3 regions of the Paenibacillus sp. EB106-05-06-XG162 genome follow, and region 2 is predicted to be linked to each of the others. Evidence: predicted binding sites of a transcription regulator. Region 2 holds the regulator's gene; each other region holds the start of a gene.

Region 1 (10,100 bases), on a different contig from region 2:
GTTCTTCAAGAAGATGCGAACTATAAAGTATTTGGTGAACAATTAAAAACGGCGATTCCAATGCCTTCTACAAAACAATTTGAAGAAATTGCCCAAAACTTCTTGAGTAGCTTTGAAAAAGTGTACCGTACAAAAGGTGCTGACGTACAAAAGGAAATGGACGATTTCAACAAAAAAGCTGAATCGATTATTAATAAGTAATAATATAGACCAATGAAGCTAACCGGCTACAATAGCCGGTTAGCTCTCTCATTATCTGTGTATAGGAACCTGAGTAAAGGAAGTGACTAGGGTATGAAAGGTTTCACCTCGAGGAAGGCACCATATTTTTTCATTGCGCCAGCGATCATATTGCTCCTTGTGTTTTCGTTATTGCCAATCTTCGTGGCCCTGTTCATTAGTTTTACGAATATGGACTTGGCTGGACTAGCAGACTATTCAAATTTGAGCTTTATTGGCTTTAAAAACTACATCAATGTGCTTTCGGACCCCGTTTTTTTAAAAGCCATTTTTAATACATTGTTTTACGTTATTATTGGGGTTCCTCTCGTAATTGTAACTTCACTTGGTGTGGCTTTATTGATTAACTTAGGTACTTCTAAAATCTTCAAAGTGTTTCGTGTTGTCTATTATTTGCCTTCAGTTACGAACGTTGTAGCGGTAGCGGTAGTCTGGACTTATTTGTACAACCCTGCATTTGGTCTGTTCAATTACATTCTAGAATCTATGAACTTATCTGCAATTCCGTGGTTGACCGAGCCTACAGTAGCCAAATTATCATTGATTCTTATGGCACTCTGGAGAGCGGTAGGTTTAAATATGATCATTTTCATTGCTGCATTACAAGGTATTCCAAAGTCTTATTATGAAGCTGCGCAATTGGATGGTGCTAATACGTGGCAACAAGTTACGAAAATTACGATTCCGATGCTGAAATTTGCGATTTTCTTCGTATCGATTACGACGATGATCGGATGGCTTCAGTTCTTCGAAGAACCGTTCATTATGACCAAGGGTGGACCACTGGATGGCACGATGTCAGCTGCATTGTTTATTTATAAAAATGGTTTCCAATTGAGTAACTTTGGATATGCTGCGGCTGGATCATTTATTTTATTCATCGCTGTCATCGCGGTAACGTTGGTTCAATATAGAGTGCAAGCGAAAGAATCAGATTATTAAAAGAGTGGAGGTGAACCGATGAAAGGTGCAAATAAAGATAAATTATTTCAATGGGTGGCCGGGATTGTATTAACAATTGGAGGTATTCTGTTTGTGCTTCCTTTTATTTGGATGATCTTATCATCCTTTAAGATGGAAAGTGAAGTTATTCTGATTCCACCAACATTGTGGCCGAAAGATTTTACTTTGGATAACTACACCAATTTATTTCAAAATATGAACTTTGCCGTGTATTTGAAAAATACAATGATCATCGTTCTTTTCTCATTCTTTGGAATGTTCTTAAATGCGATGGCTGGTTTTGGTTTTGCCAAGTACGATTTTAAGGGGAAAGAAAGTACATTCCTTATGGTATTGGCGACGATGATGATTCCAAGTCAAGTAACGATGATCCCGGTTTATTTGATCTTAAACAAAATGAATTTGACCGACACGATGCTGGGGATTGTATTGCCTAGTCTCGTGGGGGCGTTCGGAATTTTCTTGTTCCGTCAGTTTATGACGACCATTCCAGATGAAATACTGGAAGCGACACGACTCGATGGAGCTAGTGAGTTCAGAATTTTCATGCAGATTATTATTCCGTGTTCGAAGCCAATTCTTGCTGTACAGGCCATTCTTGCCTTTATCGGTGGTTGGAACAGCTTCCTATGGCCGTTAATCATGGCGAACAATGAAAGATTATATACCTTGTCCGTCGGTCTCTCATTACTGAAAAGTCAGTATGGCGGGAATTTTGCCCTGCAGATGGCGGGCGCAACCTTCATGGTCATGCCGGTTATTATCATCTTTATTATTTTCCAGAAAAATATTATTGAGAATTACACGACTTCCAGTTCGAAATAATGTGAGCGCCGAAGCGTGTTTAAGAAACCTTTCTCTACAAATAGATGTAACACAAAGAGCTGTTCCGACGTAGCGAATGATACGTGTGGGACAGCTTTTCGTGTTTGATGCGGATTCTTTCCGCTTCCTACTTCGCCACCCCCATCACATCCGCCACAACTTCCTTCATCTTATACCCCCCAGCCTTCCGATAGAACCAAATGCTAAGCAGGGCCGTAATCGCAATCGCGCCGAACATCGCTTGCCCGTTATAGTGCACCAAGAGAGCACTCCACAGCCAAGGGCCAATAAAGTTGCCTAAGCCATGAAGGGAGAAGGCACCGAAATACGTTCCTCTTACCGCTTCAGGTGTTATCTGATTCAGCAGCGTATATTGCGAAGGAAGAATGAGAATCTCTCCGATCGTAAAGATGACCATAAACCCGATGAACATCGCCCAGTTGAAGGAAAAAGCATACCCCACTTCGGCAATGGCGAATAGTAGACTTCCTATTGAAATGGCATAAAGTGGCGTTCGGGTTTGGGTCCATTTGGCGATCAAAGGCTGAAGCAGAATAACGAGTGTCGAGTTTACCGTGAGCAGCACGGCTAGCAGTTTCTCGCCATCCATAAATTGCGTGGGCAAATAATTGGCGAATGATACGGACCATAACCCTTCAACAGCGGTGGTCAGGACACTCGCGAACACGAAGAACAGCAGTGCGAAATCTTTTCGCAGCACATGCCAGGTGGTCCTTAATGTCAAGGGAGAGGAGGCTGACGATACGGGCACACTTCTTTCCTTAAGACGATTTAATGATACGAACATGACGACCGCATAAGCAATATAGCAAATCGCCATCAGGACAAAAGGCACCGGACTCCCGGTTAGCCCAAGGGCAAGACCGATCAAGGGGCCTACGGCAAATCCGATATTCGCTGCCATGTAACGCAAGGAATACACGGCCGAACGTTGATGCTCCGGCGTTAGATCCGCTAGGTACGCGTTGGATACAGGGGTGAAAAAGGCACTGCCGAATCCGCCGACGATGACAAGGACGAAGATCAGTACAGGATGCGGAACCATGGCATATCCGGTATAGGTTAGGCTTGAGACGATCAGCGACAGGAGCATTAGTTTCTTTCTACCTACCCGATCTGATAGATACCCTCCGATAAATCCGCCAACCGTCCCCGCCAGAGCCCCGGCACCGATCATAAATCCGATGGTTCCCACGCCAAGACTTGTGTTCTTCGAGAGGAAGATAACAAGAAAGGGGGAGCACATCGATAAGAACATATTCGTAATTAATGTACCCGCCAGCAGGATGCGAATCACGGGATGCAGCTGAGATGGAATGAATTTACGTTTCATAATGGATTTCCTCCGCTACCCATTGGATCGATGAATGAAATCAACAATGTCCGATTCTAGATGATTCAAATGTTCGATATGGGAGCTATAGGATTCGACTTTGTCCTTCACGTAGTGCGATCGCAGCAGCCCCGATAGACGCAGAGCCGTCAAATGATAATGCACATTGCTTTTGACAAGACCGATATAGGCGGCAATTTCTTTGAACGATCGGGGACCTTGGGCCACGTATTGCAAGATGCGAAGCCGATTCTCATCGGATAGCGCCTTAAGGGTGTTCAACATCTTCGATGACGGGATAGTTGGGTCGGAAACAGGCATCTCCACCGGATATTGGCAGACGATCATCCCCTCGTAGTTATCGATGACAGTATACGGATTACAGTGCATTTGGGGGACGAGCAGCACCTTGTCGATCGGAGTCACGGGTTCAACACGAATCCCATTCGTACACAACTCGATCAATTCTACCGACGGGGTAGAAGGGAGGAGCTGCGTTACTTGGTCGCTGCTTTTCTGCAAAGTACGAAGGATCGTAGGGTCGATATGACGGAAATATTGCTCGTTCCAGTCGTGCAGCACAGATACAATGAGTTCCCGAACCGTGTTCATATCTTCTTTGAAAGAAGACACCCAGGGCACGAGTCGCTCATAAATTTCGCCTACCGGCATTTGCTCCAACCAGCTGAGGAATGTCTCAGGGGTACGCTCTCCTGGACACTGCCACACCAATAAATTCAGCCGGTGAAGTACTTCTAATCGCCGATCCTCCAGCCTCTGCGATAGGGAATTGCTAAGGTTTTGACGAACGTCGATTTCCCATTCTTTTCCGAATGCATGGTGTTTGGATGTCGGATGATCAATGTAACGATATAGACTGACAATCAATTCGTAGACGGGTGACGAGTCGACCTGGACAAGATAACTCAATATGCTCCACTCCAATAGAATATTAATTATGTTCTAATTTTATAGAACAAAAAGAAAATGTCAAGATCAGGCTCCACTCTGTGAAGTATCCGTGGACAAGAAGGGATGTTTCCATTATTTTCACAAAATTTCCTTAATAAATGTGCGTAGAATCACACTGTATTGTGTGGAAATAGTTATAATTTAAGTATGTTAATTTTTTCACAAAGTGGTGATGGAGGCGTGTTCAATGAAAAAAAAGTTGGTCATGATCGGCAATGGGATGGCGGGTGCACGTTGTATGGAAGAGATTCTAAAAAGAAATGCTGACATGTTCGACATCACCATGATTGGAGATGAGCCGTATCCGAACTATAACCGGATCATGCTGTCGAATGTCTTACAAGGCAAAACAACATTTAGCGAGATTAATATAAATGATTGGGATTGGTACAAGGAGAACCACATTCAACTTATCTCCAATGAACGAGTAACCGAAATTCAGCGAGAACAGCAGCAAGTCGTTACGAATCAAGGGAAGGTCATTCCTTACGACGAGTTGATTATTGCGACAGGGTCGAGCGCGTTCATTCTGCCTGTACCAGGGCATGAGCTGGAAGGTGTCGTCGGTTTCCGTACGATTGAAGATACAGAGCGGATGATGGATGCTGCGAAACAGTACCGAAAAGCCGTCGTGATTGGTGGTGGCTTACTCGGACTAGAAGCGGCACGCGGTCTGATCGATCGCGGGATGGAAGTACATGTCGTTCATTTGCTGCCGAATTTGATGGAGATGCAGCTTGACCGTGAAGCGGCGAAGCTGCTCCAGAAGGACCTCGAGAAGCAAGGCATGAAGTTCCTGATGGAGAAGAAGACGACGGAAATCTATGGCGATCAGCGGGTTGAAGGACTTAGATTCGATGACGGCACAAGTGTCGAATGTGATCTTGTCGTGATGGCGGTAGGGATCAGACCGAATGCTGCGATTGGGCGGGAAGCGGGGCTTGCTGTTGGTCGCGCGATTCAAGTTGATGATTTCATGCAGACGTCGGATCCTAACATTTATGCGGTTGGCGAATGTGCAGAGCATCGTGGGATCGCTTATGGGCTCGTCGCACCACTCTATGAACAAGGCGTTGTCCTCGCGGATGTGCTAACTGGCAAGGAGACAGCGGGTTACCAGGGCAGCGTTCTATCAACACAGCTAAAGGTAGCAGGGTGTGATCTATTCTCGGGCGGTGAAATCCATGAGAGCGATGATACGAAGGCGATTGTGGTGCAGGACCAACTGAAGGGTGTCTATAAAAAAGTGCTCGTCCGTGACAATAAAGTGGTCGGTGTCGTGCTCTATGGCGATGCATCGGACGGTACGCGGTTATTCAGCATGCTGAAGAAAGAAGCCGGTATTCAAGAGTATACGAGTGCATCGGTCCTTCACAAAGCCGGGGAAGAGTCAGGAATCGACGTGGCATCGATGAGTGCCAATGAGACGGTATGTGGATGTAACGGGGTAACGAAAGGCACGATCGTCGGTGCGATTCTGGAACACGGACTGACAACCTTCAATGAAGTGAAAGCCGTGACGAAGGCAGGCGGATCTTGCGGTAAATGCCGCGGGGTCGTAGAAGCGATTCTTGCTCATACCTTGGGCGACAAATTCGACGCATCGGCAGAAGTCACCGGCATGTGCAGTTGTACGACATTATCTCGAGATGAGGTAGTTGAAGCGATTCGTGAGAAAGGCATGCATACGCCAAAAGAAGTCCGTATCGTGCTCGGCTTCAAGCATGAGGAGGGCTGCTCGAAATGTCGTCCTGCCTTGAACTACTATTTGCGCATGCTGCGTCCGGATGAATATGAAGATGACAAAGCATCACGGTTCGTGAACGAACGGATGGACGGCAATATCCAGAATGATGGTACGTTCTCGGTGGTTCCTCGGATGTACGGAGGGACGACGACGCCGGAAGACTTGATTCGTATTGGTGAAGTGGCGAAGAAGTACAATGTGCCGCTTGTGAAAATCACGGGTGCGGCCCGTGTAGGCCTCTTTGGCGTCAAGAAAGAGGATGTCCCGAAGGTATGGGCCGAGCTGGAGATGCGTTCGGGTTACGCCTACTCCAAGTCGCTGCGCAATGTGAAAACTTGTGTTGGTTCGCAGTTCTGCCGCTTCGGTACGCAAGATTCGCTAGCGCTCGGCATTCGCTTAGAGCAAGAGATTGAGATGGTGGATACGCCGCACAAGATGAAGATGGGTGTTACGGGATGTCCGCGGAACTGTGCTGAAGTGTTAACGAAGGATTTCGGTGTTGTCTGTGTAGAGAATGGATACCAGCTGTATTTTGGCGGAAATGGCGGAACGGAAGTCCGTGAATGCGATAGCTTGACGACGGTCGCGACGGAAGATGAAGTGATGCAAATGGCGAAGGCTTACGTTCAATTGTATCGGGAGACGGGAATTTATGGAGAGCGTACAGCTCCTTGGGTTGACCGCGTTGGCGTAGACAAAGTGCGTATGGTCCTGGAGAATCAGGATCAGGTCGAGAAGCTAGCTGCTAGATTTGAACTCGCCCGAGACACGTACCGTGAGGCATGGAGTGCAACACTCGAAGATGAACAACGCCGGAATATGTACACCATTGAACAACAATAGAAGGGATGATCGCGATGAGTACAACGATGAATATGATCAAAGTTATCAAGCTCGAAGATCTTGCGATACAGATCGGCAAAGAAGTGCATGTGAAGGAGAAGTCGATCGCCATCTTTCGTCTATCGAATGGTGATGTCCGTGCGGTAAGTAATCGTTGTCCGCATAAGAATGGTCCGCTTGCCGAAGGGATCGTCTCCGGGGAATTCGTGTTCTGTCCGCTGCATGACTGGAAAATCTCGCTTGTCACAGGTGAAGTCCAGAAGCCGGATGATGGATGCATCGAAGTATATCCGACGGAAATTCGCGACGGTTACGTGTATCTAGGGGGGCTGTGATCGATGAAGGAACTCATTAACGTTATTAACAACGCAGGCGTGAGTAAAGTCGCATTGCTTAAGCGAAGCAAGGGGAAGTACTTGACTTCCTCGATGCTCGCAGGATTGTTCGTAGGTCTTGGCATCATTCTCATCTTCACGATTGGCGGGCTGTTATCGCCGGCGCATGTGCCGAGCACGAAGATTATTATGGGGATCTCCTTCGGTATTGCCTTGAGTCTTGTCATCATGGCAGGCGGCGAATTGTTCACGGGCAATAACTTCATTCTCACGGTCAGTACGTTAGAGAAGAAGACCACTTGGCTTGAGACGATGAAAATATGGTTCTATAGTTATATCGGTAACTTCGCAGGATCCATGCTCGTTGCGGCCATCTTCGTTGGTACGGGGCTCGCAAAGGGCGGCGTTGCTGATTTCATCAACACGGTAGCAGGAGCCAAAATGAATGCACCGTTCCTCGAGTTGTTCATGCGCGGCATCTTGTGTAATACGCTCGTCTGTCTGGCGATCTGGTGCTCGATGAAATTGAAAGAAGAGACCGCCAAGCTTATCATGATCTTCTGGTGTCTGTTCGCCTTCATCACTTCAGGTTTCGAGCATAGTGTAGCGAATATGACGTTGTTGTCGATCTCGTTATTCATCCCGCATCCGGAGACAGTATCGTGGGCGGGTATGGCGGCGAACCTCGTTCCTGTTACGCTAGGGAATATCGTCGGTGGTATGCTGTTCGTGGGCATTGCATATTGGTATATTGCGAAGGAGAAATAAAAGCAGGGCTGTACAGAGAGGCAATCCGATAATGGATCCTCTGTGCAGCCCTTTTGTTGTTTGGTAGATGATGCGAATTGCTGTTGCGGATGAATGTAGCAGTAGCTGTAGCCATTGTCTGAACTATCTCTATCATGGATTCTTGCACTAACTTTGGCTTAAATTCGATCGAAGTGGCATCTATCCTGTATATTTGCACGGTAGAGTAGGGTTTTGAGCTCGAATGGTATAAATTCGAGTCTCTACGATGCTAGGATCCATGATAGAGCATGGTAGTGGGCTCTGATGGCACTCTATCATGCAGAGATCCAACATAGGCGCAGTGGAACAGGAGTGGGGGAGATGTGTGTTCAAAAGACTTAACTAGTGGAGGAGAAGAGTTGCATATTCCGCATATGTTTCGTTCGCCCGCATTGCTCGCCCGCATCGCTCGCCTACACCGCAATCCGCGCCACATGCCAAGGCCTGCAACGAACATCTGCACCCGCATTACCCCACACCAGAGTCCGCCGTCTCACACCTGCGTCTCACTCACACTCCCTTGCTCCGGTCCAGCACCGCCCCGATTGCCCCGGTAAGCCGTTGGCGACATGCCCGTGTACTTCTTGAACATCTTGTAGAAGTACCCCGGCTCCAAGTACCCGACGCTGCGCGAAATATCGCTCGTCTTCATGTTGGTCGTCTTCAGCAGCTTCTGCGCTTTCTTAATGCGGAAGGCGTTCAGATAATCCGAGAAGCTCTCACCCGTCTCCTTCTGGAACAGCTGCCCGAGATAGAAGGGGTGGATATGCAGTGTGTGGCTCAGCGTCTTGAGCGACAGCTCCTCTGCATAATTCGTCTGAATCTGATGCAGCACTTGCTTCACGACCGAGCTAAATTCGTCGTCCTCGGTCGACAGGTAGTCGATGGCCGAATCCGCGATGAACTTGACATGCGCCGTCAGCTGACCGATCGTATGCGCGCGGAACATGGCCGTGAACAGCTGCTTATAGCCGCTCGTCGCCAGCTCATGATTCAATTTATTGTCTCGCACGACCTGCTTCGTACATAGGATCAGTTCCACAGCACGATTATGAATATGTGCTGGCGTAATGGATGCAGTCGATTGCAGCTCCTGGAACAGTTTATCGATATAGGCATGAACGGCCGACTTGTCTTTGCCGAGCAGGAGGCGCTCATATTCGAAGGCATCCATCGAAGGCAGCTCCAGCTCCTCGTCGACCGCAACGATCCGATCGTAAGAGATAATGGCATTATCCGTATTCGTGAGGAAATATTCCTGCAGCCGTTTGGCATGCGCATAGCTCTGGGACATATCCAGATAGCTCAGCTCCATACTACCAAGCGTAATGAATACATGCATGCCAAGCCGCTGCTTCAATTCCAGCCGAATCTGCTCAAGCAGGGGCAGCGTCGCCGCTAGTCCTGCCTCCGCACTCGCGCCAGTAATGAGAATAATCGTGTCGCCATCATTATCGCAATAACTATAACTGCCCTCCATTGCACGCGCGAGCGTCTGGCAGATGCGGTAAGCTTCGCTATTCTGCTGTTGTTCCCATATCGAGGCATCGCTGCCATTCTCTGCAGCGGAATCCTGTACCGTTTTCACCGTCGCAGCGGCATAGAAGGGGCGATCCACCGGGATCTCCAGGAACTCTAACCGATTCCGCAGTTCCGCGGGGTCGATGTTCCCTGTAGCCCAACGCGCCATCACATTGTCACGCAAGATATCCAGTTGGTTCTGCACGATGGAGGCTTGCCGATCGGCTTGCTCGAGCTTCTGAACCGTGCTCATAACCGTCTCCGTTAACTCCTTGATGTTCACCGGCTTGAGCAGATAATTCTCAATCCCAAGGCGCATCCCTTCCTTGACGTAGCTGAATTCGTTATAGCCGCTGAGCACGACGAACTTCATATGCGGATAGAGCGGCTTCAGCCGTTCGATCAATGCCAAGCCGTTCATATCGCGCATCATGATATCGGTGATCAGAATATCGACCTCAGAGCCCATATGCTGCAGCGCTTCAAAGGCTTCCGAACCGTCATAAGCTTT
Region 2 (10,100 bases):
TTTGCCATTCACAGGTCGAATCTTGGATACGATCGATTTCTTGCGGATTTGCTTTCCTGCATTAACGACGTATCAATTAAGCGCAGTAACATCGTGGTTTGATATTCCGCACGAGCGTCCTCATCAAGCGGACAGCGATGCCTTAGCCACTGCTCATGTATTACTGAAGTGTCTGGAGAAGTTGGATGATCTTCCGCTCTTAGCTATTCAACGATTAGCTGATTTGTTCGCGCAAGATGACAGCGATCTGAACTGGTTCATGCATGAACTGCTGGCTGACCGAGAGATGCGTCCGGTCATTACCGATGATAGTGGTCGTGCATTTCGTCAGTTCTCGCTCCATATTGAGGATTGGACGGAGATTCCTCCGCCTCGAGAAGAACTGCTTACCAACCCGCTAGAAGGTCAGAACTTCGAACAGTTCTGTACCGATTCGATTGATCGTCTACGACAATTCCTTCCTCAATTCGAACAGCGTGAAGCGCAGAATATTATGTTCCATGAAGTGAATTCAGCGCTAGAGGATGATCATCATCTTCTGTTGGAAGCGGGTACAGGAACGGGTAAATCCTTAGGGTATTTGATCCCTTCGATTTATTACAGCGTCAAGAATGACAATAAAGTGGTCGTCAGTACACACACGATTAATCTGCAAGAACAGATTCGACAGCGAGACGTACCGCTCCTCAAGACGATATTACCGGTTGATTTCAGAGTATCGGTATTAAAAGGTCGCAGCCATTATTTGTGCTTGCGGAAGTTTGAACATAAAATAAATACAAAAGATTTCATTACGCCAAAGGAAGATATTATTACAGCAGCACAGATGCTGGTATGGCTTGCCGAGACAGAGCATGGCGATAATGAAGAGCTGCATTTTGGCAATAAAGGAGCCGATTTCTGGGATACGGTTGCTAGTGATACGGATTCTTGTCTGAATCGAGCTTGTCCTTGGTTCCGCAAATGCTTCTACCATCGCGCTCGCCATGAAGCAAATATCGCAGATGTGATTATTACGAACCATTCCTTATTATTTACAGATATCAAGGTGGATCATCGATTCTTACCTGTTTATGATCATCTTGTCATTGATGAGGCCCATCATCTCGAGGAAGTCGCCGGGAAGCATCTCGGTCTGCATGTGAAATATTTCAGTCTTGTTCATACCTTGCTGCGCTTGCTTAAGGATAGTAAGAATGGACAATTGCCGACGCTGCGCAATCGTCTCCATGTTATTCCTGATGAGAAGGCACAAATGGCATGTGAAATTATTGAAGATTCCTATTCGCAGCTTGTTGATGCCAAAGAGATGTGGGATAAGTTAACGGAAATTTTGTTCAGTATGATGCCGCAGCGGACAAGTGATGCGAATCAAGAGCAGGGCCAATTTGTATATCGACTGCAGACAGAAAAAATGCCAAATGATTGGGATGCAGCTTCGGTACTTGAAGATCAGCTGAATGCCCTCTTGAACGAAATCGTTCGTAAATCTGAGCGTTTGCTGCAAGATCTGCGGGATATACAGGAGGAATATGGGATTCAAGCGGCCGTGACGGATTTATCCGGAACAGTGAAGGATTTGGCGCGTGCGCGTGATGACATCCGATACTTTATGAAAATGAAGGAGCCGAATGTCGTATTCTGGATGGAAGCAAGCAGTCATTTCCGTAGTAAATCCTTGCAATTATTCGCTGTTCCAGCGGATGTCAGCGCTCAGCTGAAGGAATATTTCTTCGATGCGAAGAAAAGTATCGTGCTCACATCAGCAACCTTATCGGTTGATAAATCTTTCCAATACATGATTGAGCAGTTAGGATTGCAGGAAGCCCAGGATCAAGGACGGCTTCAGAGCATGGTGCTCCCATCGCCTTTCCAGTATCGTAAACAGGCGCTAGTGGTGATCCCACGCGATTTCCCGATGCTCAAAGGATCGAATCCGGATGCACATTTCGTGCAGACCTTAGTGAAGTCTCTGGCTGACGCAGCTGTGGCTACGCATGGCAGAATGCTCGTCCTGTTCACATCGTACCGGATGATGAAGCAGGTGTACGATCCACTCAAGGAGCTTCTAAGCCCGCATCAAATTCAGGTTATCGGACAAGGGATTGACAGCGGGAATCGGAGTAAGTTAACTCGCAGGTTCCAGGATCAATCGGCGTCCGTTCTCCTCGGTACAAGCAGCTTCTGGGAAGGCGTCGATATTCCTGGTGATGCGCTAACCTGTCTGGCGATTGTGAGGCTTCCGTTCCAGCCGCCGAATCATCCGCTCATTGAAGCAAAGTCGGAGCTGCTGCAGAAGGAGAAGAAGAATCCATTCATGAAATTGTCAGTTCCGCAGGCGGTTATTCGCTTCAAGCAAGGGTTTGGGCGATTGGTACGTACCGCGCAAGACCGTGGGATCGTCATTATTTATGACACACGTGTTATTGAATCTTATTATGGCAAGTATTTCTTATATTCTTTACCAGGTCCGAAGATGGAGCATATGCGGCTAGATCAAATCGTGCCTCGAATGCAAGAATGGCTGTCGGACGAGGAAGAGAGGGGAGTCATCCATGAAAACAATGAAAATATCTGAAGCAGTTGTACGCCGTCTTCCCATTTATTTGCGCTATTTGAGTGAATTGCAGCAGCGTGAAGTCCTTACGGTCTCCTCGCAGGATCTCGGATTGAAGCTGGATTTAAATCCAGCTCAAATCCGTAAAGATTTAGCGTATTTTGGCGAGTTCGGGCGTAAAGGGATTGGCTATGATGTTGCTTATTTAATTCAGAAAATCCGCCAAATTTTGAAGCTGAATCAGCAGATTAATGTCGCTCTTGTCGGGGCAGGTAATCTTGGCCAAGCATTAAGTAACTACAATACATATCTTAAGGATAATATGAAAATTGTAGCTGTTTTTGATGCACATCAGCCGAAGATCGGCAGCAAGATTAATAATATTGTTGTTCAGCCGATGGAGGATTTAGAAGCGACTGTTCGTGAGCATAATGTTCGTATCGGTATTATTACCGTTCCTGCGATGGAAGCACAAAATGTGGCAAACGCTTTTGTGAATGCGGGTGTAGAAGCAATTCTGAATTTTGCACCGGTCATCTTAAAAGTGCCTCAGCATGTGCGTGTGCACACAGCTGATTTTACAACGGATTTATTGAGCTTGGCGTACTACTTGCACAATGGGAAGGATATGGACGAAGATGAAGAAGAATCTATGGATCATTAAGAACGGCTATTTCGCCGTTATGAACGCAGATAAACCTGTAATTCACGGGGTTATGGTGATAGAAGGGGATCAAATTCGGTATGTAGGCGAGCAGCTTCCAGCGGATTTGGTGATTCCTGAAGATGTAGAGGTTATGGATGGCAAAGGGCTATTGTTCTTACCTGGATTAATGAATACGCATGGTCACGCAGCAATGTCCCTGTTGCGCGGTCATGGTGATGATCTTGCACTGCAAGTATGGCTCCAAGAGAAAATGTGGCCGATGGAAGGTAAATTCACCTCGAAGGATGTCTATTGGGGTACATCGTTATCTGTCCTGGAAATGTTAAAAGGTGGAACGACAACCTTCCTCGATATGTACGATCACATGGATCAAGTGGCAAAAGTGACAGACGAATCAGGTATTCGCGCGGTGCTGATGCGTGGAGCGATTGGTCTATGTCCTGAGGATGTTCAGCTGGCGAAGCTTGCGGAGGCGGTTCAATTTGCGAAGGATTGGCATGGGAAGGCGGATGGCAGAATTACGACGATGATGTCACCACATGCGCCTTATACCTGTCCTCCTGCGTTCATTGAGAAGTTCGTACAAGCAGCGCATGATCTAGACCTGCCAATGCATACGCACATGTCGGAGACGGCAGCGGAAGTACAGCAGAATGTGAATGAATATGGGCTTCGCCCTGTGGCGCATCTCGAGAAGTTAGGTGTATTCACACGTCCGACGCTTGTTGCGCACGCGGTACATTTGACGGATGATGAGATTGAGACGCTTGCACGTTACAACGTAAGTGTATCGCACAACCCTGGCAGCAATTTGAAGCTTGCGAGCGGTGTTGCTAGAGTACCGGATCTGTTAAAAGCAGGCGTAACGGTATCGCTTGGTACGGATGGCGCAGCGAGCAACAACAACCTCGATATGCTTGAAGAAATGCGTCTTGCTGCATTAATTCATAAAGGGGTATCGGGTGATCCGACAGCTGTTCCTGCTTTAGAAGCCTTGCGTTTAGGCACGGAATATGGAGCGAAATCGATTGGGCTGGAGAATGTGACGGGATTGCTTCGTGCAGGGATGAAAGCCGATTTCATCGCTGTTAACATTGATCAGCCGCACTATAAGCCGCATACAGATCTGATTTCCCATGTGATTTACTCGGGTGCAGCACAAGATGTTTGGCATGTATGGGTAGATGGCAAACAGGTCGTCAAGAACCGTGAATGTCTAACCCTCGACGAAGAGAAAATTATGCGTGAAGCACAAGCTTGCTTCGACGGATTGTTAGCGCGTTAAGGGAGTTACAGATGCAAAGAAGATGGATCGTTATTATCATATCTGTCATTATACTGATTTTGCTCGGACTGCATTTATATTATCGGAATGTACAGAGCGGTGAATGGCTTGCAGAAGATCGGGCAACGAAAGCTGCTTTAGAGCAATCATCCTTGAAGAAGGTAACAGGGATACAGAAGTCTGTATGGGAAGATGTATATTATATCGTCAATGGACTGGATGAGCAGGATCAGAATTTAGTGGTGTGGGTCAATCAAGAGGGAACTTCCGTACACACGGAGCAACTGAAGCAAGGTTCGACGAAGGAAGCGATACAAGCGAAAGTATTAAGTCGATCGCCTGGCGCAGATATCATTACAATCGTACCTGGCATTTGGGAACAGCAGTATGTATGGCAGGTGTTCTATAAAGCCTCCAAACCGAACGAAAACGTACACTACTACTATGACTTTTACCGTTTCTCGGATGCAGGGTATTTGACAACGTATACCTTGCCTAATCGATAAGATAACCTTCGGAAAAAAAGTATTCTAAAATAAGGATCTCGTCGATATACTAATCCCGACCGAGTAGGGTCATATTGATCGGAAGGGGTTGGTTCAATCCATGGGTATTCGATTTCTGAAGATTGGTGTGCTGTACTTTATCTTGTCAATGGGTTTGGGGATTTATATGTCAATGGCCAAAGATTATGTGCTTGCAGGTGTTCATGCGCACGTAAATCTAATCGGTTGGCTATCTATGGCGGTATCTGGCGTGATCTATATATTATTCCCTAGGGCGGATAACAGTGCTCTGGCGAAGTGGCATTTTTGGTTAATGAATTTAGGTGTCATCATCATGATGGGCTCTCTAATCACCTTATTGCTTACAAAAGAAGAGACGCCGTGGGGACCGATTATTGGTGCAGGTGGTGCACTACTTATCCTTAGCGCCATTTGTCTCCTGATCAATCTCTTTAAAAATGTGAATATCAATGAGACGCGTACATCGAGAAATTCGAAGTGACAGCGGAATTTGAAGAGCTTGCCTTTTAAGGCAGGCTCTTTTTCAATTGTTCGAGCGATGGTTGGCAGGGCTTCCACACATTACATTCTTCAATCGTATATATCCTATGATATACTGTGTGATATACGAAATGAAGGAGGGCGTTACATTGAAAATACGTGTTAAACCACTTGTCCTAACACTGGTCGGATCGATGGCCGTCCTTTTTGGCGGCTGGTTCTTCTATCAGAATGTAGCTGTACAAAGTCCTGTAGAGAAGGTAGCCAAAGAAGTATCGACGGTATCTGATGCGAAAGCAAACATTACGCGTAATGATGTTCAACTCGTCATTCAAGTTCAGCCCGATGCGAATTTGCGAGAAATCGTTCAACATATATATCAGTCCGGTAATAAAGTCATTGGTGATAAGAAATTGAATATTACCGTAAGTAATCCATCGTCTCCACTGCTTGATGATTGGTGGTCTCATGCGTTGTTCGGCGTCGCACAAGCGATGGAGAATAAGCAATACTCAGAGATTCCACAAGTATTAGAAAAGACGAGCAAGTCGTTAAATCTAACACAAGTTCACACATCTGCTGAGATGGATGAACGAAATGTATATGTAACCATTACCGATGGAAAGGCAAGCAAGTATATTATTCTTCCTCGCAAGGGTGAGCCCGTGGGGGTGTGGCCTAATGCTTAAAGGGTGGAGAGAAGTCGTTATTGGGTTTGTGATCGCGTTATTTATTTTTCTCGGCATCATTGGGGTGAACATCTTGCCTTTTGTTGGTGTCGCCCTTGTGATCGGAGTTATCTATTTAGCCATGAAGAGCCGTGGGGGCAGCTTGACAGTTGGAAGACAACAACGACGAGTAGGCGGGTCGTCTAAGCCTAGTTATTTGACCTTTGAACAGATTGGCGGTCAAGAACGTGCGAAGCAGGAATTGATTGAAGCGTTGGATTTCCTCATCAACCACGAGGAGATTAAGAAGTTCGGGATCAGGCCGTTGAAAGGTATTCTATTAACGGGTCCTCCGGGAACCGGGAAGACGTTAATGGCAAAAGCTGCAGCGCATTATTCGAATGCGGTGTATGCTGCAGCTTCTGGTAGTGAGTTCGTTGAGATGTATGTCGGGGTTGGTGCAGGCCGTATCCGTGATTTATTCAAGCAAGCAAGAGATCAAGCCGTGAAAGAGAAGAAAGAAAATGCGATTATATTCATCGACGAGATCGATGTCATCGGCGGGAAGCGGGAAGGCGGCCAGCAGAAGGAATATGATCAGACGCTCAATCAGCTTCTAACCGAAATGGATGGGATTTATTCGAATTCTACCCCTCGTGTGCTCGTGATTGCTGCGACGAACCGAAAGGAAATGCTCGACAGCGCATTGCTGCGTCCAGGCCGATTTGACCGACATATTCGTGTCGATTTGCCGGATAAGAAAGGTCGATTGCACATCTTGAACATTCATGCGGAAAATAAACCAATGGATAATTCGGTGCAGCTGGATACGATCGCTGTTCAGTCGTTTGGATTCTCCGGCGCACAGCTCGAAAGTGTCATGAATGAAGCTGCAATTTATGCAATGCGGGAGAAGCTGGAGCAGATCGAGCAGCGCCATTTGACCATGGCGATCGATAAAGTCATGCTCGGTGAGAAGACGGATCGTGAAGCGACGAATGAAGAACGCAGACGTGTCGCCATTCATGAATTGGGACACGCGATTATCGCTGAAATTGTTAGACCTGGCAGTGTGGCACAAGTGACCGTTAGTCCGCGTGGACAGGCGCTTGGATATGTTCGACATAATCCATTAAAGGATCAATATCTGCACACCAAAGAGTTTCTAGAAAGTCAGATTATGATTGCGCTAGGCGGAGCTGCAGCGGAAGAAATTTTCTACGGCGGACGAAGTACAGGATCTTCGAATGACTTCGAGCAATCGCTGCAAATTGTCGAGACGATGATGAATGCGGGATTGACCAATTTAGGGATCACCAATGTTCAGATCGTGACGCAAGAAGAGCGAATGAAAGAAAACGAACGAATCATGAATGAGCTCTTCGAACGGACGCGCAACGAACTTGAATGCCATAAAATGGTATTTGAGAAGACTTTGGAATTCCTTATTTCGGAAGAAGTAGTATCTGGCGACCAATTTAGAAGAATATTTTGTGACAATATACAATTACCAGCGTAAAATGTGCGCTGGTTTTTTGTCTAATTTTTTTCGACATGTTAAAATAGATGGCGGAGTTCTGAGAGATGATATATACAGAGTTGTCGGAAAGGATGGTTTATAACCATGCAATTTAAGAAAATTGGCGTCATTGGCGGGGGAACCATGGGTCAAGGGATCGCTGAAATGTTGGCGGTTCGTGGACTTGATGTATTATTAGTGGAGCAATCGGCTGAGAAATTAGATTACGCATACAGCATGATTGAATTAAGTCTGGATAAACAGCTTGAGAAGTGGGGCATTACGATGTCGGAGAAGAAGATAATTCTCTCCCGCATTCAAAAAGTATCGCATTTTGCAGAGCTTGGAACATGCGATATGGTCATCGAGACAATTTCGGAAGACTTGGAACTGAAGAAGCAAGTATTCGCAGAACTGGATGCTGTATGTCCAGGTCATATTATTTTGGCGAGCAACACGTCTACACTCAGTCTTACAGAGCTTGCGAGCTCGACGAAATATCCATCGCGTGTGATCGGTATGCACTTCATCTACCCTGTTGCGAAAGTGGATTTGGTGGAAATTATTCGCGGTCTGAAGACTTCGGATGATACATTCATCCAGACGAAGCACTTTGTTGAAGAAGTTGTGTCGAAAAAAGGCATCATGGTCTACGAATCTCCTGGATTCGTAACATCGCGTATTATTCTAACATTGATTAATGAAGCATTGCATGTCTTGCAAGAAGGCGTTGCAACAGCAGACGATATTGATGATGCGATGCGTATCGGTTATGCATTCCAACATGGGCCGCTTGAGATGGCGGATCGTTTTGGTCTGGATTCCGTATTAGCAGCGATGGAGCGTATGTTCCGTGAGTTTGGCGATTTGAAATACCGTCCATCGGTACAGCTGAAGAAGATGGTTCGTGCCGGTCATTTAGGCGTGAAATCGGGCGAAGGATTTTTCAAGTACAATAAGGATGGGGATCGAGTATGAAGATTTTAGTTATTAATGCAGGTAGTTCTTCGGTGAAATATCAGTTGTATGATATGACAGATGAGTCTGTTCTTGCGAAAGGTCTTGTAGAACGTATCGGAATGGATTCTTCAATCCTCACGCATGAGCCGACTGACGGCCAAGAAGTGAGCGAAGTAAGCGAAATTCTCGAGCATACAACAGCGGTTCGTAAAGTCTTGGATATGCTCGTACATCCGCAGCACGGTGTGATTAAATCCATCGATGAAATTGAAGCTGTAGGGCATCGTATCGTCCATGGCGGGGAATCATTTAGCAAGTCTTCAATTGTTACGCCGGAAGCGAAGTCAGAAATCCGCCGTCTGTTCGACTTGGCGCCTCTTCACAATCCAGCACATATGTCCGGTATTGTAGCGGTAGAAAAGAATATGCCGAACGTTCCGCAAATCGTTGTGTTCGATACGGCTTTCCATCAAACCATGCCGGAAAAAGCGTATTTGTATGCCATTCCGCGCGTATTGTATAAGAAGCATAAAGTTCGCCGTTATGGCTTCCACGGAACATCTCACAATTTCGTAAGTGCGAAGGCTGCTGAATTCTTGAACCGTGATATTAAAGACATGAAGATTATTACATGCCACATTGGTAATGGCGGTAGTGTAACAGCGATTTTGAACGGTCGATCTGTCGATACGTCGATGGGGATGACACCGCTTGAAGGCTTGATGATGGGTACACGTAGCGGGGATTTGGATCCTGCGATTGTTCCTTTTGTCATGAATAAAGAAGATCTAACCGTGAATGAAGTAAACTCGATGTTGAACAAACATAGTGGATTACAAGCCATCTCTGGCGTGAGCAGCGATATGCGTGAAATTATCGACGGCATGCTGGCAGGAGAACCTAATTCGACATTGGCTTTTGACATGTACGAATATCGCATTCGTAAATACATCGGGTCATACGCTGCAGCAATGAACGGTGTAGATACCATTGTTTTCACAGCTGGTGTGGGTGAGAATGCAGTTGTATTACGCGAACGTGTCCTTGAACAATTAACATTCTTGGGCATCGAGCTCGATATAGAAGCGAACAAAGTACGTTCGAAGCAGCCTCGACTGATCTCAACTCCTAATTCGAAAGTACAAGTGCTTGTCGTACCGACGAATGAAGAATTAATCATCGCTCGCGATACACATCGCTTGGTGTTAGAATCGAAGTAAGCAATATCATTTGTTGTTAAAGGGGAGAATTAGGATGGCTGCACAAACTGTCATTCGTCAAGTAAGTCAGCACGTCGGACAGCCTGTTAAAATCGGCTGCTGGGTGCACAATAAGCGTTCAAGCGGTAAAATTCAATTCCTGCAATTGCGTGACGGCACAGGCTACATTCAAGGGGTTGTCGTTCGTAGTGAAGTGCCTGAAGAGGTATGGGATGCG
Region 3 (10,100 bases), on a different contig from region 2:
GCGAAGACGACACCAAGCAATAACGGCGGCAATAAGCTGCCGAGGAAAATAACCCAATCCCATGTCTTTTTCCACTTTTCATGTTTGACTTTACCCCGGAATTCGAACGCGACCCCGCGCCCGATCAGAGCTAGCAATAGGAACACAAGCGGTGTGTAATATCCACTGAACAAGGTCGCATACCAGTTCGGGAAAGCTGCGAACATCGCACCCCCTGCAGTAATCAACCAGACTTCATTCGCGTCCCAGAAAGGACCGATCGAATTGATCAACACGCGTCGCTCTCCATCCGTTCTCGCGAGCAATTTCGTCGACATCCCGACACCGAAGTCAAACCCTTCGAGGAAGAAGAACCCAATGAACAGCACCGCCACTAGAACAAACCAGAGATCATTAAGTAAGTGCATGTTGCTTCTCCTCCTTCACAACTTGATCGAATGGATCATGGGAATGTTCATCATGGTGATCATCCGGCGCATAAGGCCCTTTGCGAATCACTTTGATGAATAGATAGACAAGAATAATCGCCAGAATCAGATAAATGGTTGAAAAAGCAATGACAGAGAACAGAATCTGCCCCGCACCCACACTCGGTGAGATACTGTCTTCCGTACGCATTAATCCGAAGACCGTCCAAGGCTGGCGCCCAATCTCCGTCATAATCCAACCGAATGTATTCCCGATGAACGGTAACGAAATGCCTAAGACCATCAAACGCATGAACCATTTGTTCGGCTGCTCCAGCTTCTTGCGCCACGCCAGGAACGTACCATATAGACCCATAAGAATCATCAGGGATCCCGCTCCAACCATGATGCGGAAGCTCCAGAAGGTTGTGCGTACCGGTGGAATATAATTCCCCGGACCATATGTCGCTTCATATTCGGCTTGCAGTTCTAACATCCCTTTAACTTCACCGGAAAATTTACTATATGACAAGAAGCTCAGCAAGTACGGAATCTGAATCTCCATCCCATTCTCTTGCTTCTTCGGATCGATGGTCGCGAAGACCGTCCAACCCGCGGGATCGCCACTCTTGCCCCACAAGGCTTCACTGGCAGCCATTTTCATCGGTTGCGTATGAATCAAATATTGTGCTTGTTGATGTCCCCACAGCGCCACGCCAACAGAGGAAATCAGACCAATAATAATCGCAATATGGAAAGACTTCTTGAAAAATTGCACATCTTGACGCTTCAGCAGCTTGTAAGCACTAATCCCCGTAATCAAGAATGCGCCTGTTGCAAATGCACCTAATACCGTATGCGGAAACTCTACGAGCAGCTGGCCATTCGTGATCAGGGCCCAAAAATCATTCATCTCCGCGCGGCCATTCAGAATTTGAAATCCAACTGGACGCTGCATGAATGAGTTCGCAAGCAAGATCCAGAATGCGGAGATAATCGTACCGATGCTAACGAGCCAAATGCAGACCAAATGCACCTTTTTCGATAGTCGATCCCATCCGAAAATCCATAGACCAATAAACGTCGATTCTAAGAAAAACGCGAGCAAAGCTTCGATCGCCAGCGGCGCCCCGAAGACGTCTCCGACGAACCTCGAGTAGTTTGACCAGTTCATCCCGAACTGGAATTCTTGCAGAATCCCCGTAACAACCCCAACTGCAAAGTTAATGAGAAATAATTTACCCCAGAATTTCGCCATGCTTCTGTATTCTTCCTTGCCTTTAACGACGTACATGGTCTGCATAATTGCAATCGTTAACGCAAGACCAATGGATATCGGTACGAAGATAAAGTGAAAGATTGTCGTCGATGCGAATTGTAATCTTGCCAGAAATACAGCATCCATCCGTTTATATCCACCTTTCGATAACATTATAATTTGGAGGCGAAGGCTCCCCGCCCCACTTCCTTCCTGTATTCTGTCATGCGCAGGATTTTTCTAATGTGATTTTTATCACATTATAGGGTGTGAATCCGTTTTTACCAGCGAACATTCCTGATTTCGTCACACAATATCCTGAAAAAGACGGAAAAGACGATTAAATGCACTTGCATCGAGAGACGAGTAGCCGGGAGAGGCGGAGCACGAAAATGCGAAACTCCAAAAATCCATACCCAAAGAAGGTAATAATTAGGTGGCGTCGAACTGTCTCATATAGAACTGACATCATTCGACAGGGGGAAAATCATTCAAATGTCTACCGACACACCAAGTAACACCATCCAAGCGCACGGACAGCATCGCCGCAAGTTCGCCCGCCTCAGCATCATCTTGCTGCTGACGCTCGGCATGTATTTCGTGCAATCCGCTCTTCTAGAACAGACTCGAGCAGCAGCCAGCACGGATTCGTCCAGCGATGCACAGGATCAACTCGACGCGCTAGCGATGCTGAATGAAATCCGTGCCCAAGTTGGCGTGCCTGCCCTCGTACTCAGCAAGGAGATTACACAAGCTGCAAGAAGCCACGCCGCCTATTACAACCGGCACGAACGAGACAAGAAGGTCTCTCTAAGTGCCCATCAAGAGAAACAAGGCATGGAAGGATTCACCGGCACGAGCGCAATGGATCGCATGAAGGCGGCGGGATGGAATCCTACGGTCACCTACCGCAGCTCAGGCGAAGTCATGCATTTCAAGCAGAAGACGAGCATACAGGCCATGCAGGGGTGGCTGGATACCGCATACCATCGCGCGATCATCCTTAGCCCCAAATACAATGAAGTCGGAATCGCACTCGTTGACGGCACCGCGGTCGTGAATCTAGGCGGCACTCGTGCGCCTACACCGCTTCAGTACGGCATCGCAGTCTATCCTTTTCCAGGGATGACCCAAGCCCCTGTAGGCTTCTACGGCAACGAAGTTCCCAATCCGCTGAGCCAGTTCGGTGTGGATTATTCTGGTTATATTATCTCGGCTACAACGATCGATGCCATCGATTGGCACGAGGCAAGCTTAATTGACGAGAAAGGTGCAGCCATTCCATTCTATGAGGAAATCTATAGCGGTAATACGCTTTTCCTGTATCCAAAAACGATTTTGGAGGGCTTTCATACCTATCGCGTCCAGCTAGCTTACCGAACGGAGGGCTCGTCCGAAACCCAGCATCAATCCTGGTCTTTCAAGACGGGCGAGGGCCATAAATTATTGAGCATTGCCGGCTCTCCCGATGAACTCGTTATCAATGAAGGGGAAGAAACGTCTATACGCGTCACGGGCTTCTACGATGATTCCGTTACTGAACCGATCACAAGCCATGTACGTTATGTCAGCAATAACCCGGCAGGGTTAAAACCCGTATCCTCCTCCAGCTTCCAAGGAATCAAGGCTGCTAATTATTACATCACGGCGCATGTCGGAAACTTAGCCACCGAGCGAGTCCTGATTAAGGTGTTGCCGAAATTGAAAACCAAGACCTATCCACCGCTAACCGCGAGCAAACCAGACGCCGCGGTGACCGAAGCTGAATTCTGGACAATGCTGCTGAAGCAGCATCAGATCGATGTGGATGCATATGCCCCGGCGAGCAAGAAACATGCGGCAGATGCCGCTTACCAGATCGCCGCAAGCCGCAATATTCCGTTACTCGGCTTAACATCCATTCCGGCTAGAGACAAGCCGATTACGCGCGTGAAAATCGCCGAAGTCCTCGCATCCGTGGATGGGGTTCATTTTACACAGTACAACGCCATCTGGTACGTGCTAGGCATGGGGTACCTCAAAGGGGATACCGATTCAACGATTTACGGATTCAATAACGAAGGCACAATGACACAACAGGAAGCCATACAGCTGCTCGCCGATCTGAAGCCGAAAATGAAATCGCTACGCGGAAGACCAATCAAACCTACGCCAGCAGAACTTTTGCCACCTCTACCGAAGCGAGAGTCGTACAAGAAGCCTGCCGTTCTCAAGGATTACACGCTTATTGCAACCTATCATCCAGATCGCACATTAACCGTCGAAGGGAAATTCACCGTCATCGCCGGGCAACAGACGACATTGATGGTTCAGACTGGCGGGAAGAAGCCGAAGGCGATTGAAGAAGTTCAAGTGGCCATTGACCGTGAGGGCAACTTCAAAATAACGTCCGGCCCTTACACAGAAGATGCGTTGAATCTGTATTTGAGAACAGAAGGCGCGATGTATTGGATTTCGGTCGAAGCGAACGCCATGAATATTAGCGAATTCACGCCGTAATCCTCACAAGAGAAACGACCGCGGTAAGCGGTTCGTTCTCTATACACAGAACAAAACCCGCGTGCCGGTTTGCCTGATGAGCATCCCTTGCACGCGGGTTTTGTTGCTATTCTAGGAAAAGATATAGAACTACGACGTAACTTTCTCCTCAATATCTGCATGACCAGCCAGCCGGTCCAGTCGCGCAATCTGATATCCGTATTCATAGCAAGCCGCAGCCACGATTGATAAGCGCCGCGAGCCATCATCGAAATGAATTTCCTGCATCACCGTCTGGAGGAATTTCTCGTTCTCGATCTCCATCTGTTCGATGCTCTCCAGCTCTGGCTTCATTTTATCGTCTAATTTCAACAGGACTAATTCATGCGCTTTCTCAAGCAGCTCCAAATGTCTGTCGAAGGCTTCATTGATTTCCGGCGTTCGTGTGGATTGGAAGTAATGATTATCGATCGTCTCTAGCACTTCAAGCCCTTTCTGGAGCGTGTTCAGCATCTGTTTGTAGACAACAATCTGCCGCGATCTGCGATACTTGGCGCGTTTGATCTTCTTGATCTCTTCTTCGAACAATTTAAATTTATCATGCAAAGACAACATTTCCGTCTCGAGTGCTTGGTATTCGGAGCGGAAAGAGGATTCTTTCATCTCATCGGAGATGGCGGTCCTAAGGAGCAGCGACATCCGATTGAACACAGCATCTATCTGCTTCAAGAACTGTACATTCGGCTTCGGCGGGAAGAACAGAATGTTAATGACAAAAGCCGAACCAATCCCGACGAGCGTATGTAAGAACCGACTTAATGCGAAATCCCATTGCCCGGAAGCTTCCAACACGGCAATGACTGTCACGAGCGTCAGACCGATGGTCTCTTCCATTTTCATTTTCAGACAGATCATGATCACAATAATACAAGTTAAACCAATAATGAGTGGATCATTCGCGAATGCCATGCCGACGAGAAGTGCAATAGCTGCACCCAATGTATTCGTCTGAAGCTGGTCCAAGAAATAACGCCAAGAACGATAAATAGAAGGCTGCATAGCAAAGATCGCGGCAACGGCTGCAATGACAGGCGTCTGGAATCCAAGAAACATACTGATATATAGTGCCATCGCGACAGCAATTCCTGTTTTTAATACACGCGGTCCTAATGCCATGTCGTACCTCCTTCCCTCTGTCAACGTGCTAAGTTCTGTACAGCCTAATATTACATGGTGCATCAGCGCGTTGGCAAGTAATGAGAAAAGGAGGGCTCTCGCCCTCCATCTGCTGCTTCCCTACCTATAAGATTACGACAGCTTCTCTTCCAGGTTGCGGAACTGGTTGTTGAACATTCTCGCGTAGACGCCCTCTTCTTGCAGCAATTGGTCATGTCCGCCCTTCTCTGCAATCGAGCCATGGTCAATGACCATGATCGTATCGGCATCTCGAATCGTATTCAGCCGATGCGCAATAATGAAGCTGGTCCGCCCTTGCATAATGTTCAGCAGCGCATCTTGGATATGCAGCTCCGTACGCGTATCGATACTGCTCGTCGCCTCGTCCAGAATCAAGATCGATGGCTTCGCCAGAATCACTCGTGCAATCGCCAGCAGCTGCCGCTGACCTTGACTTAGATTGCCGCCATTCTCCGAGAGTACCGTGTCATATTTCTTCGGCAGCCGCTGAATGAATACATCCGCATTCGCCATGGCAGCAGCCGCCCGAATCTCTGCATCCGTCGCATCTGGCTTGCCGTACTTAATATTGTCCTTAATCGTACCCGAGAATAAGTACGTATCCTGCAGCACGAAGCCGAAAGCGCGTCGCAAGCTATCTCGCGTGTAATCCCGAATATCTCTGCCATCAATCAGGATACGCCCGCCCGTCACGTCGTAAAACTGCGTAATCAGGTTCACAATGGTTGTCTTGCCCGCACCGGTTGGTCCAACGAGCGCCGTACTACTTCCTGGCTCCGCCTCGAAACTGACGTGACTTAGAATGGGCACATCCGGGCGGTAACCGAATTGCACATCTTCGAAGACGACATGTCCACTCGGATTCCGCAGTTCAATGGCTCCCGGTGCATCCTCGGGCTCCTCCTGCTCATCCAGCACCTCGAAGACACGTTCCGCACCCGCTACACCCGATTGAAGCACGTTGAATATATTCGCCATGTCGTTGAGCGGGCGAACGAATTGCCGAGAATAGCTGATAAAGCCCGCAATAACGCCGACTGTAATCATCCCTTTCACAGCGAGTGCCCCACCGACCATCGCAACTGCGGCGAACCCGAGGTTATTGATCACATTCATGATCGGCATAAGGAATCCTGACCAAATTTGCGCCTTCAGCCCAACTTCGAACAGTTGGTCATTCACCGCATCAAAGTCCGCAATGGCACGTTCCTCATGATTGAACGCCTTCACGACTTCAATTCCCGAAATCGTCTCCTCAATATGTCCGTTTAATTTGCCAAGCTGAACCTGCTGTTCCTTGAACAACACACTCGTCCGCCGTGCAATCGTCCGGGTCAGCAGATAGACAAGCGGCACCGTGATGAGACTCGCCAAGGTCAGAATCGGACTTAACACGATCATCATGACGAGCGAGCCTACAATCGTAATCGCCCCGGACATCAGCTGCGTCGTCGATTGGGAAATCGTGTTGCTCACATTATCGATATCATTCGAGAGACGGCTCATGACCTCGCCATGGGACTGCCGATCGAAATAGGCGACAGGCAGCTTCTGCAGCTTCGCGAATAACGCGCTGCGCAGCTTCATCACGATCCGCTGGGAGACCCCCGCCATGAACCAACCTTGGAGAAGCGTCAGGACGGCATCTATGAGATAGGCCGAAGCGAGTACAATAATAATTACTTCGAGCAGATCAAAGTCCACACGGCCCTCTAGGCCCGTCATCGTATCAATTGATTTGCCGATCAAATATGGGACGAACAGCATGAGCAATGCATCGACAATCAGGAACATGAAAATCGTCATCAGCCAGCGGCGTTCGGTTCCGACATACTGCCATAACCTTGAGAGCGTCGCCTTGAAATTCTTCGGCTTCACGACAGTTCTTCCCGCTCCGCGGTGGCCGAAGCCGCCTCCCGGACCGCCTGGCCCCGGTCTTACTGCTGCCGCCGCTGTACCTGCTGCGCGGTCTGAGCCACTATTTTGCGGCATATTGATTCATCTCCTTTCCCAATTGGGATTGGAATATTTCTTGATATACCGTACAATCGGCCATCAACTCATGATGCGTCCCTTGCCCAACGATGACGCCGTCCTCCAGAACAATAATCCGATCCGCATCCATGACCGATGTAATGCGCTGTGCGATCAACAGACAGGTAAGTCCTGCTGCGTATTGCTTCAACCCCGCCTTAATGCGGGACTCCGTCGCGACATCGACGGCACTCGTACTATCATCGAGAATGAGAATGTCCGGCTTACGGACAAGTGCCCTTGCAATAGACAATCGCTGCTTCTGACCTCCCGAGAAATTGACGCCCCCTTGCCCGATTCGGGAATGATACCCTTCGGGAGATTCCGCAATAAAATCATGCGCTTCTGCGATCCGCGCAGCCGCTTCGATCTCTTCTTGCGTCGCATTTTCCTTGCCGTAGAGAATGTTTTCGATTACAGACCCCGAGAACAGTACGGTTCTCTGCGGTACAATTGCAATCGTCTCACGCAGCTTCTGCGGATCCATTCGACGAACATCCACGCCATTGACGCTGACTGTACCGGATGTTGCGTCATAGAACCTCGGAATAAGATGAACCATGCTGCTCTTCCCCGAACCTGTTGAGCCTATGATCCCGATCATCTGACCCGGCGCACAGGAGAACGAAATCCGCTTCAACACCGGGTCTCCCGATGTCCCCGCATACGCGAACGTCACCTCGTCGAAATCGATCCGACCGCGCTGATCGGCTTGACCTTCTACCTTGCTGTCCCACGTCATCGCATTCCATGTGGAGAACACCTCGCCGATCCGCTCTGCGGAAGCCTTAGCACGTACAAACATATTGAAGATCATCGAGATCATCATGAGGGAGAACAAAATTTGTGTCATATAGTTAATGAAGGCGATAATATGGCCGACCTGCATTTGCCCCTGATCCACGCGCAGGCCTCCGATCCAGAGCACCGCAATAATGCCGAGATTCACCGTAAGCACAATCTGAGGACTGAACACCGACATGACGCGCATCGCCGTCGTCGACCGGGATTGAAGCCCTTGGTTGGCTTGCTCAAATTTATCGACTTCCACATCGAAGCGGTTAAACGCTTTCACAACACGCACACCGGAGAGGTATTCGCGCATCACGCCATTGACCTTATCCAGCGCCTGCTGTACCTTCACGAAGAAAGGAAAGCCAATTTTCATATTGAGAAAAATAAATACAGCCACGAGTGGAACTACCACGATTAAGACCACGGACAGCTGCATATTGAGCCGCACCGCCATGATCAGACTGCCAATACAGACGAGCGGCGCTTTAACGAAAATCCGCATCAAGCCGTTGACGAAGTTCTGCACTTGCGTGACGTCGTTGGTCAGTCTCGTGACGAGCGAAGCGCGATCGAACTGATCCATATTCTCGAAGGACAGACCCTGAATTTTACGGAATAAATCCGCTCGAAGCTCTGCTCCGAACCGCTGCGATACCCTGGACGATATAACGCTGCGCAGCGACGCAGTCAATGCGCCGAACAACGTAATCATGAGCATGAGGCTGCCCAAACGCAGTACAACATTCATCTCACTATTCGCTACGCCGTCATCAATAATTTTCGCCATAATCGTCGGTTGGAGTAAATCGCATAACGCCTCAATCATGAGGAAGAACACCGCAATCCCGAACAGCTTCCAATACTTTCGAATATAAGGCTTAAGAAACTTCATACGTCTCTCCTCTCCAATGTAGATTTCTATCCATAGCACAATCTAAATAAACCCTTCCCTTCCACGATACTCCTATATGTTGGAAAAGTAAAACGTCCATAAAGACTCTTTTAACGTTTTACTATACCGCCCCCACACAGGCATGCCGCACAAAAAAAGACCTTACCGCAGCAAGGCCATTGAAATCCGAAACCATCCATTTACGTTGATATAACCCCGTTCAGACCTATGCTGAGGAGCTATGCTTAACTGCATATTTATCAAGCTTCTGCAGGAATGTTCCAATTCGTCTTTCGGAATGAATCGCCCATCGTAAATATCTTATGTTCAGAGGGAATCTTGGGAAAGGTGATAGCACGAGGTATGTTGTGAGTGGGAATCGCAACCATACTCGAATGAGTTCGTAATCGTGTTTACTTAGTTTTGCGACCTGACGGTAACCGTTCAGAATCGCCTTGGCTATCGCGAAATCCCAATGATAGTCCTTGCATGAATTATAGATGACGCGATACAAGTCAAAGGCGCGTAAATCGATGTGCAATGTCTCGAAATCAATGAGATGTGTTCCTTTGGCATTACAGATAAAATTGCTCGGGCCTCCATCTCCGTGACACAGAACACCGAATTGAACAGGCTTTTTGCAGTACTTACGATAATTGCTAAGTCGCAGCAATGTCCTCGCTTGATTCGAGTAACGTAAAATTTCTGCACCATGCTCCTGCACAAATGAATTAATCGAAGGTCGAAATTCATTCCGCTTCGCTTTTTTTATCTTTTTTTTCAGAAATTTGTGCTGCGCCAGGAGCGTAGATTTCCAGGTCCCAATTCGGCTGTATTTCATCCCACCAAGGATTTCATCCTTTCCAGATTCATGCATTCGCGCCAATGCAGCACCGCAAGCTCGCATATCTTTCAATGATGTGGGAGAAGGTTCTCTTCCCGACAGCCAAGGCGTTAGTACGAAGGGCGTACCCTTTGCGGAAAGAACATAGAGCTTACTTCCAGCTCGCGTGTGCGGATTACGCCAAGAAATCAGCAC

What was found. Region 2 encodes Rex, which represses fermentation and respiration genes when NADH is low (regulators of the CRP and FNR family bind a similar motif). Its sites were predicted from a motif close to TTGTGAAATATTTCACAA; they were not measured.
Region 1: the regulator Rex is predicted to act here: its motif matches at 4,502-4,519, upstream of nirB (nitrite reductase large subunit NirB).
Region 3: the regulator Rex is predicted to act here: its motif matches at 1,909-1,926, upstream of AC3WU2_RS06595 (cytochrome ubiquinol oxidase subunit I).

What each region holds. Positions count from the first base shown of each region.
Region 1 is NZ_JBYTDT010000019.1:35,744-45,843, forward strand. Features, by position in the region: gene AC3WU2_RS26625 (sugar ABC transporter substrate-binding protein) at 1-201, shown strand, start outside; gene AC3WU2_RS26630 (carbohydrate ABC transporter permease) at 295-1,182, shown strand; gene AC3WU2_RS26635 (carbohydrate ABC transporter permease) at 1,201-2,028, shown strand; gene AC3WU2_RS26640 (MDR family MFS transporter) at 2,156-3,382, opposite strand; gene AC3WU2_RS26645 (ArsR/SmtB family transcription factor) at 3,398-4,312, opposite strand; gene nirB (nitrite reductase large subunit NirB) at 4,542-6,944, shown strand; gene nirD (nitrite reductase small subunit NirD) at 6,959-7,279, shown strand; gene AC3WU2_RS26660 (formate/nitrite transporter family protein) at 7,283-8,047, shown strand; gene AC3WU2_RS26665 (response regulator) at 8,562-10,100, opposite strand, start outside.
Region 2 is NZ_JBYTDT010000004.1:37,206-47,305, reverse strand. Features, by position in the region: gene dinG (ATP-dependent DNA helicase DinG) at 1-2,578, shown strand, start outside; gene AC3WU2_RS11270 (redox-sensing transcriptional repressor Rex) at 2,556-3,221, shown strand; gene AC3WU2_RS11265 (amidohydrolase) at 3,196-4,509, shown strand; gene AC3WU2_RS11260 (cell wall elongation regulator TseB-like domain-containing protein) at 4,521-5,015, shown strand; gene AC3WU2_RS11255 (cytochrome-c oxidase) at 5,116-5,517, shown strand; gene AC3WU2_RS11250 (hypothetical protein) at 5,666-6,205, shown strand; gene AC3WU2_RS11245 (AAA family ATPase) at 6,198-7,703, shown strand; gene AC3WU2_RS11240 (3-hydroxyacyl-CoA dehydrogenase family protein) at 7,809-8,681, shown strand; gene AC3WU2_RS11235 (acetate/propionate family kinase) at 8,678-9,883, shown strand; gene asnS (asparagine--tRNA ligase) at 9,918-10,100, shown strand, end outside.
Region 3 is NZ_JBYTDT010000002.1:152,204-162,303, reverse strand. Features, by position in the region: gene cydB (cytochrome d ubiquinol oxidase subunit II) at 1-407, opposite strand, end outside; gene AC3WU2_RS06595 (cytochrome ubiquinol oxidase subunit I) at 394-1,812, opposite strand; gene AC3WU2_RS06590 (CAP domain-containing protein) at 2,161-4,164, shown strand; gene AC3WU2_RS06585 (FUSC family protein) at 4,294-5,319, opposite strand; gene AC3WU2_RS06580 (ABC transporter ATP-binding protein) at 5,452-7,332, opposite strand; gene AC3WU2_RS06575 (ABC transporter ATP-binding protein) at 7,319-9,061, opposite strand; gene AC3WU2_RS06570 (phosphotransferase) at 9,288-10,100, opposite strand, start outside.